3 regions of the Sphingobium sp. SG1 genome follow, and region 1 is predicted to be linked to each of the others. Evidence: riboswitches for the same ligand, from Rfam matches in the RefSeq annotation. Region 1 holds a riboswitch; each other region holds the start of a gene.

Region 1 (4,811 bases):
TGAGGATCAGGTCCGCGCCTGGATCGCCCGCTGGACCGGCGAGGGGCTGGCCGCGCTCGAAACATTGGTCGCGCGCCATGGTGGCACCCATGCCTTCGGCGACGCGCCCAGCTTCGCCGACTGCCATATCGTGCCCCAACTCTACAATGCCCGGCGCTTCGGCGTCGACCTGACGCCCTTTCCGCGGCTGTGCGCCGTGGACGCGGCGGCATGCGCGCTCCCCGCCTTTGCCGCCGCGCACCCCGATCGCCAGCCCGACGCGGACGCATGAGCGACACTGACACGCGCCTGTTCGCGACGCCGGCGGGCGTGCGCCTCTGCCCGATCGAGCAAATCGCCGACGGCAAGGCACGCAATTTCGTGCTGCAGATGCGCGCCGGCCGCTTCCATGGCTTTGCCGTGCGGGATGGTGACCAGGTCAGCGGCTTTGTCGATCAATGCCCCCATGCCGGCCTGCCGCTGGCGCAGCAACTGGACGATTATCTGACCCCGGATGGCAGCCATATAAGATGCAGCTGGCACGGGGCCCTGTTTCGCCGCGACGATGGCGTCTGCGTCGGTGGGCCATGCGTCGGCCAGCGCATCGCACCCTGGCCGCTCAGCATCGCCGATGGCTGGATTGTCACCGCTGCCCAAAGCGACTAGGAACCGGCCCAGGGACGGCGCTTCGCATCGTCCCGACATGATCGCGCCGGTGCCCCCACGGGGGCTTAAAATGGGAAGGCGGTGCGGATGCCATGGCATCCAAGTCCGCAGCTGTCCCTGCAACTGTGAGCGGCGAGCGTGATGAACAGCGCCCTCCCCAGCCGGGAGGGCAGCCACTGGGCCGGACGCTAAATCCTGCGAGGCCTGGGAAGGCCGTTCCTCCCGCTATGACCCGCAAGCCAGGAGACCTGCCGGCGTTTAGGTCGCTCTTGCTTTGGTCCAGGGGATGGCCGGGGCACGGTGTTCCGTCTGAGCGACAGGTTGGCGGCTGGAGCCGCGCGGTCACGCATCTGCGGGCGAACAAGCGCCCGTCCGCGATGCCGGCCGGCCGTGCGTGCGCGCCCGGTTCGCTCCCGCCCCGGTTGCTCCGGCGCGCGAGTATTTGTCATGGCCAACACTGCATCTGCCAAGATTCCGACTACCGTCATCACCGGCTTCCTGGGCGCGGGCAAGACCACGCTGATCCGCCATCTGCTGGAAAATGCGAAGGGGCGCCGCCTCGCCCTCATCATCAACGAATTTGGCGATGTCGGCGTCGACGGCGAACTGGTGAAGGGCTGCAATGACGCCGCCTGCCCCGAAGAGGATATCGTCGAGCTGGCCAATGGCTGCATCTGCTGCACCGTGGCCGACGATTTTCTGCCGACCATGACCGCGCTGCTCGACCGGCCGAGCCCGCCCGACCATATCATCATCGAAACCTCGGGGCTGGCCCTGCCCAAGCCGCTGGTCAAGGCGTTCCAGTGGCCCGACATCCGCACCCGCGCCACGGTGGACGGGGTCGTCGCGCTGATCGACGCCGATGCGGTCGCCGCCGGCCGTTTCGCCACCGACGAAGCGGCGCTGGCCGCGGCGCGCGCCGCCGACCCCAATCTGGACCATGACAGCCCGCTGGAGGAATTGTTCGAGGATCAGCTTGCCTGCGCCGACATGGTGGTGCTGAACAAGAGCGACCTGGTCGATGCCGACACGCTGGCTGCAGTCGAGGCGCAGGTCGATGCCGAAACGCGGCCCGGCGTGAAGATCGTCCGCGCCGCTCATGGTGCGGTCGACATCGGCGCGCTGCTGGGCATCGTCGCCGCGGCCGAGGATGATCTCGACGCCCGCCCCTCGCACCATGAGGCGGAGGGCGAGGATCATGACCATGATGATTTCGACAGCTTCGTCGTCAGTGGCGATGCGGTTGCCGATCCCGACACGCTGGTGCAGGCGCTGTCCGCGCTGATCGCCACCCACGACGTGCTGCGCGTCAAGGGCATGGTCGCGGTCGCGGGCAAGCCGATGCGCCTCGTCGTGCAGGCGGTCGGCCCGCGCATCCAGCATTTCTTCGACCGCCCCTGGCAACCGCAAGAAGCGCGTCGTACCCAGCTGGTGGTGATCGGCCAGAAGGGGCTGGACCGCGCCGCGATCGAGGCCGACATCCAGGCCGTGCTCGGCTGATGCATCTTCTGTCCGCCACGCCGGGAACGATCAGCGACGGCGAGGAGGCGATCGACCTCGACCAGCCGCCCGGCGACATCGTTATCCTGACCGTGGCGGACAGCGATCTGGCCTGTTTCGCCGCTGCTGCCGCGCGCCTGCCCGATGATGCGCCGAGCGTGCGGCTGGCCAATCTGCTGCAGCTCAAGCATCCCTATTCGGTCGATCTCTATGTCGAGAAGGTGATCGCCAAGGCGCGCTTCGTCTGCGTCATCCTGCTCGGCGGCAAGAGCTACTGGCCCTATGGCGTGGACGAGATTGCGCAGGTCGCGCGCGAGCGCGGCATCGCCTTCGCCGCGATCGCCGACGGGCGCGAGGGTGATCCGGCGCTGGACCTCGTCTCCACCGTGCCGGCGGCGATGCGCGAGCAGTTGCGCGACTATCTGCGCCAGGGCGGCACAGCCAATGCGCTGTCCTTCCTGCGCTGCGCCGCTCGGCTGATCGGCGCGGATGCGGGCGAGCCCGACCATCCGCTGCCGATTGCCGACGCCGGCCTCTATCTGCCTGGCCATGACCGGCCCGGCGTGGCCGAATTGCGCGCGACCTGGGTCGAGGGGCGGCCGGTGGCGCTGCTGATCTTCTACCGCGCTTTGGTGGTCGCCGGCACGCTGAGCGCGGTCGATGCGATGGTCGCGGCGCTTGGCGCGCGCGGCTTCAATGTCGCCGCCGTGCATGTCCGTGCGCTGCGCGAGCCGTTCGTGCGCGACTGGCTAGGCGGGCTGCTGGCCGACATCGCGCCCGACATCATCGTCAATTCGACCAGCTTCGCCGCCTCCTCTTCGTCCGAGCCGCGCGTGCCGGGCATCTTGGAACAGGCCGATTGCCCGATCCTGCAGACCGCCTTTGCCGGGGTCGAGGAAGGCAGCTGGCGCGGGTCGGCCCGTGGCCTTGGCCCGCGCGACCTGGCGATGAATGTCGCCCTGCCCGAAGTGGACGGCCGCCTCTTCACCCGCGCCGTCGCCTTCAAGGCGGCCGAGCGGTTCGATGAACGCACCCAGTGCGGCATCGTCGTGCCGCGCGTGGCACCCGACCGGGTCGCCTTCGTCGCCGATCTGGCGCGCAACTGGGCGGCGCTGCGCCGCGCCGCGCCGGCCGAGCGCCGGGTCGCGCTGGTGCTGGCCAATTATCCCAATCGCGACGGGCGGATCGGCAATGGCGTCGGCCTCGACACGCCGGCCAGCGCTGCCGCGATCCTGTGCCGGCTGGGTGAGGCCGGCTATGCGATCGGCGACGCCCCGCGCGATGGTGCCGCGCTGATGCGGCTGATGACCGGCGGCGTCACCAATGATCGGGCGTCGATCGACCGGCCGGGCGAGGTCAGCCTGTCGCTTGATGTCTATCGCGCCGCCCTTACCGCTCTGCCCGACAGCGCGCGGGAGGCCATGGTCGATCGCTGGGGACCGCCGGAGGCCGACCCCTTCGTGCGGGACGGCGCCTTTCGCCTTGCCGTCCAGCGCTTCGGCCATGTCGCGATCGCGGTACAGCCGGCGCGCGGTTACAATATCGATCCCAAGAGCAGCTATCATGACCCAGCGCTGCCGCCGCCTCACGCCTATTTCGCCTTTCATGTCTGGCTGGCGCAGGATTTCGGTGCGCAGGCGCTGGTCCATGTCGGCAAGCATGGCAATCTGGAATGGCTGCCGGGCAAGGCGGTGTCGCTTTCGGCCGATTGCTTCCCCGAAATCTGCACCGGGCCGGTGCCGCAACTCTATCCCTTCATCGTCAACGATCCGGGCGAGGGGACGCAGGCCAAGCGCCGCATCGGCGCCGTCATCCTCGACCATCTGACCCCGCCGTTGACGCGGGCGGAAAGCTATGGGCCGCTCAAGCAGCTCGAAGCGCTGGTGGACGAATATTATCTCGCCGCCGGCATGGACCCGCGCCGGCTCGACCGGCTGCGCCGCGATATCATCGACCTCGCCCGCAGCCAGGGGCTGGACAAGGATGCGGGTGCCGCCGGCGACGATGACGACGCACTTGCCGCGATCGACAATTATCTGTGCGAGCTGAAGGAATTGCAGATCCGCGACGGGCTGCATGTCTTCACCGCCTCGCCGCAGGGGCGGCTGCGCCGCGACCTGCTGGTCGCGCTGGCGCGCACGCCGCGCGGGCTCGATCATCCGGGGCAGGCGTCCTTGCTGCGCGCGCTGGCCGATGATCTGAGGCTCGGCTTCGATCCGCTCGATTGCGTGCTGGGCGCGCCATGGCATGGGCCGCGTCCAGCGGCGCTGGCGGACTTATCCACAGACCCTTGGCGCACCCATGGCGACATGGTCGAGCGGCTGGAACTGCTGGCGGCGGCGCTGGTCGACGGCGCGGCGCCGGTCGGCCCGGCCAGCACCGCCGTGCTGGCGGCGATCGCCGATGATTTGGCGCCGCGCGTCGACGCCTGTGGTCCGCGCGAGGCGGCGGCGCTGCTGGCCGGGCTCGACGGGCGGTTCGTGCTGCCCGGACCATCGGGCGCGCCGACGCGCGGCCGGCCCGACGTGCTGCCGACCGGGCGCAATTTCTTTTCGGTCGATACCCGCGCCGTGCCGACCGCTGTGGCCTGGGATCTGGGCCAGCGATCGGCGCAATTGCTGGTCGACGATTATCTCCAGCGCGAGGGCGACTATCCCCGCGCCATC
Region 2 (4,811 bases), on a different contig from region 1:
CAGCCTTCGCGCTCCATGCCTGGGATCGGACCTCTGTGATGCCATCGACACCGGCAGCCACCAGGAACGATGATCCCCAGCCCATCGCGGGACCGATTCCCGAGCAGACCCTGGCTTATGACCGAGGCACCAGCGCGGACGATCTCGATGCCCAGCAGCCAGCAGGCGGATCAGGGAGCCTTCCGGCCTCTCGCCCCGTCGCATCAGCAGGTTCATCTTGGTCATACCGGAACTGTCGGGCCGCCAGGGCTGCCGGTGCCGCGCCGCTATATATCGGGCAGCCCGGCTACGGCCCCCATATGGACGGTGACGGCGATGGCATCGCCTGCGAACCATATCACGGGCGATGAAATAGACGCCCCTCGATATCATCCGCGATCATGCCCCGTCTGAGCAATCGCCCCGATCATAATCGCCAGGCCGACCACCGATCGACACCAGGGCGGCCACATGTTCCATTTATAGTGCGTCAACGAGAAGCCGCGCCACTGTCGAAGCAACGCGGCCTCCACACTTAAAAGCCAGCCTTGATGCCTAGCGCGTAATATTTGGGTCCGGCATTACCCTTGATGCTGAAGCGGGGGCCGAGCGGCAATCCAACCGTTCCATAAGGACGGACCTTATCACTGCTAAAGCGAACCCCGCCGCCAATCTCTGCGAAATGGGGGATCGAATAGGTGGCTTCGATCTTGCCGTAGGCCTTTACTGCCGTATCGTCACACTCGCTGTCTTTCGCGAACTGCCCCGTCTGACTATCCCGGCAGCGAGTCTGACCATTGCTGAAAGTATCCTCATAATAGCGATCATTGTCGCCCTTGTAGATGAAGGCACCCACTATAGGACGCAGAGCGAAGCGTCCGGCGGTTAAGGTGTAGCCAATGCCAAGCTCTCCACCCCAACGGTCGTGAGCGCGAGCAGCATTGGCCTCGATCATGACATCATTTGCCATAGCCGGAGCGCAAGGAAATGCGATTGCAGCAGCAATCGCTACAGCAGTATATTTCTTAATAAACAATATTACCCCCATAGCGCGAAATGCGCGGGGCGCCGATTAGAACAACACCTTCTGAAAACCAACCTTATTTCATACGGCTTTCAGCCGATAATCTCGCGGGGACTTAATCAACGCGAGACGTTCCGCGCAGGAACGGGACGAGGGCGCGTGAGCCCATGTCCTAGAACGCCCTTGCCTCCCTAGAAATCATTGCCGGTCCAGCAGGATCGTCGCGCGGATGATCGCTGCAAGACATCGCAACGGTTCGAATCCGGGCGCGTCCCTCGAACCAGGGCTACACCCAGGCGCTCCAGCCTGATAACGATGCTGCCATCGGCAGGCGCGAATCACGCGAAATCGGGGTAGCTTCAACGCTTCCCTCCCTCTCCGCCACGACTTTCCTGAGTCACGGTTTGTTCGTAATTTTTTGAACGAAAGTCGCTTTTACGGCTCTTTTTCTACAAAGCGACACTACAAAGATGCGATTGATAATGCATGTTCGAGCTCAGGCTTGAGCGCAATATCCTGCCGTGCCCACGCCGATAGGTGCACCGGATACCGTCGCTGCGCGATGCGCCCGTGATAGCTGGATGGGGCGTACTGTACGTCACCTCATCCTCTTCGCTTATTTCTACCCTGTGGCGCATTTGATATTGGCGCAGATGATCGAGGTCGACACGGATATGCGTCCGGGCGGTCCTGTCTGTCTATATTCCATATCTTGGCGAAGCCCGATGTTTCGACTAGGGCATCATCGGTGCGCCGGTTCATGCTGGTGCATTGCATAACTGACGCCGGTGTTCCGCAAGGAACTTAATCGGGAATGCGGTGCGGGGGCCTGGCCCCTTATTCCGCGGCTGTCCCTGCAACTGTAAGCGGATAGCGCGATGCACGAGCCCATGAGGGCAGCCACTGGACAGAGCGTCCGGGAAGGCGTGCATCCCGCAACGACCCGCGAGCCAGGAGACCTGCCGGCGTTTCGGTCGCTCTTGTCCTGACCCAGGGGTTGGTCATGGCACGGTCTTTCTTCCGTCTGGGCGGCGAAGCGTGTGGCTGGGGCTGCACGGCCGCGTGGTGTCGGGCGCCTGTCGCGCCTGCCTGCCGCCTCGCGCCGACCGGCGATGCCGGCAAGCCCCGCCTGGTTGCGTCCCGGCGCGCGGAGGATGTGCCTGTGAGCCAGACCGGCGCGGGCAGGGATAGGGCGACCGCGAACCATGCGGTGGCCCGCGGACCGGCCGTTCGGGGCTGGTGTCCTGACGCCTGGCGCCCGATGGCGGCGGGCGACGGGCTGATCGTGCGCGTGAAGCCGCGCCTCGGTCGTCTTTCGGCCGCCGACCTGGCGGCGCTGGGCGAAGCGGCGATCGCCCATGGCAACGGCCTGATCGACATGACCCGGCGCGCCAACCTCCAGATCCGTGGTGTGCGCGACGATAGCTGGCGCCCCTTGCTCGACCGCCTGCTCGACCTGGGCCTGGTGGACCGCGATGCCCGGCGCGAGGGCGCGCGTATGATGATGGTCGCGCCGGACTGGCGCGAAGGCGACGACAGCCATCGCATCGCCAGCCAGTTGCTCGATCGCCTGGACGAACTGCCGGACTTGCCGGGCAAGATGGGCTTCGTGATCGATGCCGGCGCCGCGCCGCTCCTGTCCGGCGAAGCGGGGGATTTTCGCATCGAGCGGGCGCGGGACGGCGGCCTGATCTTGCGCGCCGAGGGGCGGGCACAAGGCGTGCCGGTGGACAGCGGCGGCGAAGCGGATGCGCTGCTCGCGCTCGCCCGATGGTTCGTGGAGAGCAACGGCGCGCGCGCGGGGCGCATGGCCCGGCATGATGCGCCCCTGGCGGATTGGGCAACGGGCACGACAGAGGCGGCGTCGCCACGCCCGCGACTGGTCCCCGGCGCATGGGATGGCGGCTTGGCCTATGGCCTTCCCTTCGGCCGGATCGATGCGCGGCATTTTCTCGACGCGCCGGCCATGCGGCTGACCCCGTGGCGCATGCTGCTGGCCGAAGGACAACTGCCCGGCCTGTGCGCCGACGCGGCCGACCCGCTGATCCATGTGGAGGCCTGCCCCGGCGCACCTGCCTGTCCGCAGGCGAGCGTGGAGACGCGCGATCTCGCCCGCCGGCTGGCGCCCCATGTGGCGGGCCGCCTTCATGTCTCCGGCTGCGCCAAGGGCTGCGCCAGTTCGATGCCGGCCGATGTCGTGCTGACGGGGCGGGACGGGCGCTACGACCTGGCCTTCCATGCCCGCGCAGGATCGGCGCCCGTCCGTCCTGACCTCACCGCCACCGACCTTCTTGCCCATTTCGGAGCCTGTTGATGCCCCATGATTATGAGAGGGACGGCGCGGCGATCTATCGCCAGTCCTTCGCCACCATCCGCGCCGAAGCCGACCTCGGGCGCTTTGCTGCCGAGGAGGAACCGGTCGCAGTGCGCATGATCCATGCCGCGGGCATGGTGGACCTTGCGGGCCATATCCGCTTTTCGCCGGGCTTTGCAGCGGCGGCGCGGCAGGCCCTGATCGCAGGGGCGCCGGTGCTGTGCGATGCGCGCATGGTGTCGGAAGGGGTCACGCGCGCGCGCCTGCCCGCCGACAATGCCGTGCTCTGCACCCTGCACGACACCGCCGTGCCGGACATGGCGCGGGCGATGGGCAATACCCGATCCGCCGCCGCGCTGGAATTGTGGCGGCCGCATCTTGCCGGGGCACTGGTTGCCATCGGCAATGCGCCCACGGCGCTGTTCCACCTGCTCGACATGCTGGAAGATCCGGCCTGTCCGCGTCCCGCAGCGATCATCGGCTGCCCGGTCGGCTTCGTCGGCGCGGCGGAATCCAAGGCCGCTTTATGGGCGGCGCAGCCCGTGCCCTGCTGCGTCGTCGACGGGCGGTTGGGCGGCAGCGCGATTACGGTCGCGGCGATCAATGCGCTGGCGAGCCGCGCGGAATGAGCGGCACCGTCTATGGCGTGGGCCTCGGCCCCGGCGCGCAGGACTTGCTGAGCGTGCGCGCCGACCGGCTGGTGCGGAGCGGGCGGCATGTCGCCTATTTCCGCAAGGCCGGCCGGCCGGGGCAGGCGCGCCGCATCGCGCAGGGCATGCTGCGGGACGATGCGATCGAACTGGCGATGGAATATCCGGTGACGACCGAAATTCCGGTCACCGATCCGCGCTATAACGACTGCCTTGCCGCCTTCTATGCCGATTGCACCGGCCGGCTGCTGGCGATCGCGGAGGCGGGCGAGGATGTGGTCGTCTTGTGCGAGGGCGATCCCTTTTTCTACGGCTCCTTCATGCATCTGCACAGCCGGTTGGCGGGGCTGGTCCCGGTCGAAGTGGTCCCCGGCATCATGGGCATGTCGGGCGCGTGGAATGCGACCGGCCTGCCGATCACCTGGGGTGACGATGTGCTGACCGTCGCGATGGCAACCCTGCCGGAAGAGGAACTGGTCCGCCGCATCCGCGATACCGACGCGCTGGTGGTGATGAAGATCGGCCGGCACCTCGCCAAGCTGCGCCGCGCGGTGGCGGCGGCCGGGCGCAGCGATGAAGCATGGCTGGTCGAACATGCCGCCATGCCGGAACAGCGCGTGACCCGGCTGGCCGATGTCGACAGGGTCACGCCCTATTTCTCGATCCTGCTGATCCACGGCCAAGGGCGCCGGCCATGAATCTTGCGGCGGGAGAGGGCGGCTGGATCGCGATCGCGGGGCTTGGGCCGGGGGACGAAGCGCTGGTGACGCCGGAGGTCGACGCCGCGCTGGCTGCCGCGACCGACGTGGTGGGCTATATCCCCTATGTCGCGCGGGTCGCGCCG
Region 3 (4,811 bases), on a different contig from region 1:
GGCATAGCATGAAGATGCGCGACAAGTCGGTCGCGCCGGGCGTGAAAATGGGGCCGGGCGTCGCCACCCTGTCGCCGATGCCGGCCGATCGCACCGCCGACCGGCCGACGGGGCTGGAGGATGTCGACCATCGGGTGCTGACCTATGCCGATCTGCGGTCGCTGACACCGAACACGGACCTGCGCACGCCGACCCGGTCGCTCGACATCCACCTGACCGCGAACATGGAACGCTATATGTGGTCGTTCGATGGGGTGAAGCTGTCGGAAGGGGCCGAGCCGATCGCCTTCCGTCATATGGAACGGGTGCGCGTGACCCTGATCAACGACACGATGATGCCGCATCCCATCCATCTGCACGGCCATTTCTTTGAACTGGTGACCGGCGAGGCGGCGCATAATCCGCGCAAGCATACGGTGAATGTGCTGCCCGGCGGCAAGGTCAGCTTCGACCTCACCGCCGATGCGCTGGGCGACTGGGCGTTCCACTGCCATATGCTGATGCACATGCATGCCGGGATGATGCGGGTCGTGACGGTCCGCCATGGGGAGGATGCAGCATGAAGCTGATCGCGCTCCTGCTGCTCGCCGCCGCTGCGCCGGTGCAGGCCCAGACCATGGACCATAGCCAGATGGACCATGGCGCGATGGGCCACAGTATGCCCATCACCGATGCTGCGATCCCACAAGGCACGGCCCCGCCGGTGCCGACCGATCATGCCGCCGACGCGCTCTATGACCCCACCGCCATGGCCCGCGCCCGCGCGGCAATGATCGCGGAAGGGGGCGGCATGACCTATTCGCAATGGATGCTCGATCGGCTGGAATATCGCGCCGGCAAGGGCGCGGATGGCTATGCCTGGGAGGGCGAAGGCTGGATCGGCGGCGACATCAACCGCTTCGCGGTCAAGAGCGAGGGCGAGGGAGCGTTCGGCGGATCGCTCGAACGGGCCGAGGTGCAGGCGCTCTACAGCCGGGCGATCGACCCCTGGTTCAACCTGCAGGCGGGTGTGCGGCAGGATTTCGGCGAAGGGCCGGACCGCAGCTATGCGGTGATCGGCATCGACGGCCTGGCGCCTTACTGGTTCGAGGTCGGGGCCGAAGCCTTTCTGTCGACCAGGGGCGACGCCCATCTGCGGCTGGAGGCGAGCTACGACCAGCGCATCACCCAGCGGCTGATCCTGCAGCCCGCTGCCGAGTTCAATCTGGCGGCGCAGGATGTGCCCGAACTGGGGATCGGCGCCGGCCCGTCCGATATCGAGCTTGGGCTGCGGCTGCGCTACGAGATTGCCCGCGAATTCGCGCCCTATGTCGGCATCAATTGGGAGCGCAAGCTGGGCGATACGGCCGATTATGCCCGTGCCGCCGGCGATAGGTTGTCGGCCACCAGCCTGGTGATCGGCCTGCGCGCCTGGTTCTGAGAGGCGCTTGCAGCCCGCCTGATATTCGATTATCGATCCCGCCGATCCTGCGCCGCACGGCATGGGATCATGATCGCGCCGGTGTCCCGAAAGGGGCTTAATAGGGAATGCGGTGCGGACGGGTGACTGTCCAAATCCGCAGCTGTCCCTGCAACTGTAAGCGGTGAGCGCGATGTACATGTGCGGACGGCAGAATGACCGATCCGCCAGCCACTGGGCCGGACGCTAAATCCTGCGAGGCCTGGGAAGGCCGTGCATCAAGCGATGACCCGTGAGCCAGGAGACCTGCCGGCGTCTGGTCGCTCTTGCCTTGGTCCAGGGGATGGCCGCGGCACGGTAACTTCCGTCTGAGCGACGAACGAGCGGCTGGGGCCGCTGCGACAAACGCGCGTCGGTTGCCCTTGGGCGCCCGGCCGGCGCGTGTGTCGGACGTTCGCGTGCGTGCCGCTCGTGAAGGTTGCCCCCGCCCGTCGAACGCGGCGCCGGATGGGGGAATAAATGAAGTCCAATATCGTTTCACGGGCCGCTCTGGCCCTTTCGCTTGCCTTTGCCTCGCCGGCTCTGGCCGATGAGGCGGAGGGCGACAGCATCGTCGTCACCGGCACCAGCCTGGAAGAGACGCTGCCGCAGCAACTGTCGCGCTATGGCCATGCCATCGAGGTCGTCACCGATACGCAGATCCGCGATGCCGCCGCGATCGACACCGCCCGCGCGCTCGAAGCGGTGCCGGGCCTGTTCATCCGGTCGCAGTCCGGGCCGTTCAGCTATGTCGACATCGCGCTGCAGGGTTCGCGCACCAAGGATGTGCTGTGGACGATGGACGGCATTCGCCTCAACAACCGCCTTTATGGCGGCACCTCGCCCAACGACACCATGGCCGCCAGCATGATCGAGCGGATCGAGGTGCTGAAAGGCGGCGAAAGCCTGTTCTACGGCACCCAGGCGGCGGCCGGCGTCATCAATGTCGTCACCCGCGATTTCAGCGACGATCTGGGCGGCCAGGTCAATGCCAGCCTCGACAGCTTCGCCGGCACCAGCCTGGACGGCTATCTGCGCGGCGCGATCGGCCAGCATCGCTTCGTCGTCTGGGCCAATCGCAGCCAGTCGGACGGCTATCGTCCCTATGACGTGATGCAGCCCAGCGCCACCGATCGCGCGCGCGGCTATGATCTCTGGTCGGCGGGCATCAAATATCAATATGATATCGCGCCGGACCTGCGCCTCAACGCGCTCTACCAGCATACCAAGGCTGATCTCGACAATATCAGCGCGACGCGGACCAGGCAGAGCCGCAACGACCGGAACGAGGAAGTGGCCAGCCTGCGCCTCGACTATACCGGCGAGGATGGCGTGCAATTCTTCCTCAAGGGCTATTTCCACGACTGGAAGACCGCCTATGTCCAGATCCGCAATCCCATTCCGGCGGGGCCGCCACAGGTCATCTACCCGGCCGGCACTTTCTGGGGCTATCAGGATTATGGCGGCAGCGCGGTGGTGCAGCTCAACATGCTGCGCGGCATCGACACGCTGATCGGCTATGATTTCCAGAGCTTCAACGGCCGCGACGACGTCCTGCTGATCGCGCCGACCGATGAACAGGTCCATGCCGGCATCTTCCAGCTGCGCACCAATGACGAATTGTCGAGCAAGGCGCGGATCGCCGCGGGTCTGCGCTACAATAAGGCGAAGGGATCGGAAAAGACGATCTGGAACGTGTCGGGCCGTTATGATGTCAGCGACGCGCTGTTCGTGGAGGCCAATGGCGGCACCTCCTTCGTGCTGCCCGACGCCTCGCAGCTTTATGGCAATGATCCCTGTTGCGAAGTCGGCAACCCGAATTTGAAGCCCGAGGAGAGCCTGAACCTCAACGCCGCGCTGGGCGGCGCGCTGGCCGGCGGAGCGATCCGCTGGAAAGCGACCTGGTTCAACCGGCGCATCACCGACCTGATCGACACGACCTATGATGATCCGGCCTTTCCGGAAGGCACCTATATCAACGTTCGCGACAAGGTGCGGGCCAGGGGTGCCGAGCTGGAGCTGAACGCCGACCTGACCGGCGGCTGGGGCCTGTCGGCCAGCTACACCTATTCGCGCGTCCGAAATCAGGGCAGTTCGGTGCAGCGCGATCGCAATCCGGAACAATATGGCCGCGCCGCGATCGTCTATGCGCCGGAAACGGGCCGCTTCGGCGCCAATCTGTCGGCCAATTGGGTGGGCGATGTCTGGTCGACCGCATCGGGTTTTGGCCGGATGAACTATGGCAATTATGCCGTGGTCGATGCGGGCGCGCATCTGTGGCTGGATCAGGCGCGGCGCAACCGGTTCGGCATCAATGTCGAGAATCTGTTCGACCGTGATTACGCCTCCACTGGCTATCGCTCGGCGGTCAGCGATGCGGGGGTATTGGACGGCAGCAACAGCCGCTTCCTCTACTTCTACCGGGGCGTGCCGCGCACGCTGCGGGTCAGCTATGGCCTGAGCTTCTGACCATGTTGCGGCCGGTCCTGCTGCTGCATCGCTGGCTGGGCATCATCATCGGCGCCGTCATGACGCTGTGGTGCCTGTCCGGCTTCGTGATGCTTTATGTCGACTATCCGCGCCTGACACCGGCCGCGCAGCTTGGGGGGCTTGCGCCTCTCACCCTGTCGGCCGGGCAAGCGGGCACGCTGCCCGATACCATGGCGCTGTCCGCCGCCCGGATCGAGATGATGGCCGGGCGGCCTTTGTTGCGGGTGACGCCGGCGCTCGATCCGACGCGGACCATCCCGCAGATGCGGGTATCCGCCGGCACCCATGACTGGGCGTCGGGGAAACCGGTCGAGCAGGTCGATCCGCAAAATATCCACAGGGTGGCGCTCGAGTTCGGCCGCAACAGCGCCATTGCCGGCCCGGTCGGGAATATTGCCCAGACCGAGATGGACCAGTGGACGGTCCAGACCTTCCGCCGCAATGCGCCGCTCTACCGCGTCGATTATGCCGATGCGGCCGGGACGCAGGCCTATGTCTCGGGCAAGAGCGGGGAGGTGGTGCAGCTGACCACCCGCTTCCAGCGCTTCTGGGGCTGGCTCGGCGCGGTGCCGCACTGGCTCTATCCCACCATCCTGCGACAGGATGGCGCGTTGTGGAGCCAGGTCGTCATCTGGACCTCGCTGATCGGCTGCTTCCTGACGATCACCGGCCTGTGGGTCGGCATCGCCCGGCTGCGCCGCCGTCGCGATGGCAGCATCGGATCGCCCTATCGCGGCCTGTGGTGGTGGCACCATATGGCCGGGCTGTTCTTCGGCATAGTGACGCTGACCTGGGTGGCGAGCGGGCTGCTGTCGATGAACCCTTGGGGGCTGCTCGACAGCGAGGCGATGATGACCCAGCGTCAGCGGCTGAACGGTGACTT

Evidence for each region. A riboswitch is a leader RNA that binds a small molecule or an ion and turns the genes downstream of it on or off. The one in region 1 is predicted to bind cobalamin.
Region 2: linked by a shared signal. The riboswitch ahead of AC0KVN_RS15660 (cobalamin biosynthesis protein CobG) and the one ahead of cobW (cobalamin biosynthesis protein CobW) in region 1 are both predicted to bind cobalamin.
Region 3: linked by a shared signal. The riboswitch ahead of AC0KVN_RS11620 (TonB-dependent receptor plug domain-containing protein) and the one ahead of cobW (cobalamin biosynthesis protein CobW) in region 1 are both predicted to bind cobalamin.

Annotation. Positions count from the first base shown of each region.
Region 1 is NZ_JBVVOJ010000009.1:62,976-67,786, forward strand. Features, by position in the region: gene maiA (maleylacetoacetate isomerase) at 1-271, shown strand, start outside; gene AC0KVN_RS18430 (Rieske (2Fe-2S) protein) at 268-645, shown strand; cobalamin riboswitch at 676-915, shown strand; gene cobW (cobalamin biosynthesis protein CobW) at 1,093-2,145, shown strand; gene cobN (cobaltochelatase subunit CobN) at 2,145-4,811, shown strand, end outside.
Region 2 is NZ_JBVVOJ010000006.1:251,583-256,393, reverse strand. Features, by position in the region: gene AC0KVN_RS15675 (hypothetical protein) at 1-17, opposite strand, end outside; gene AC0KVN_RS15670 (excalibur calcium-binding domain-containing protein) at 39-350, shown strand; gene AC0KVN_RS15665 (hypothetical protein) at 515-1,015, opposite strand; cobalamin riboswitch at 1,773-1,984, shown strand; gene AC0KVN_RS15660 (cobalamin biosynthesis protein CobG) at 2,265-3,317, shown strand; gene AC0KVN_RS15655 (precorrin-8X methylmutase) at 3,317-3,946, shown strand; gene cobI (precorrin-2 C(20)-methyltransferase) at 3,943-4,665, shown strand; gene cobJ (precorrin-3B C(17)-methyltransferase) at 4,662-4,811, shown strand, end outside.
Region 3 is NZ_JBVVOJ010000004.1:183,441-188,251, forward strand. Features, by position in the region: gene AC0KVN_RS11610 (copper resistance system multicopper oxidase) at 1-563, shown strand, start outside; gene AC0KVN_RS11615 (copper resistance protein B) at 560-1,420, shown strand; cobalamin riboswitch at 1,483-1,727, shown strand; gene AC0KVN_RS11620 (TonB-dependent receptor plug domain-containing protein) at 1,919-3,907, shown strand; gene AC0KVN_RS11625 (PepSY domain-containing protein) at 3,910-4,811, shown strand, end outside.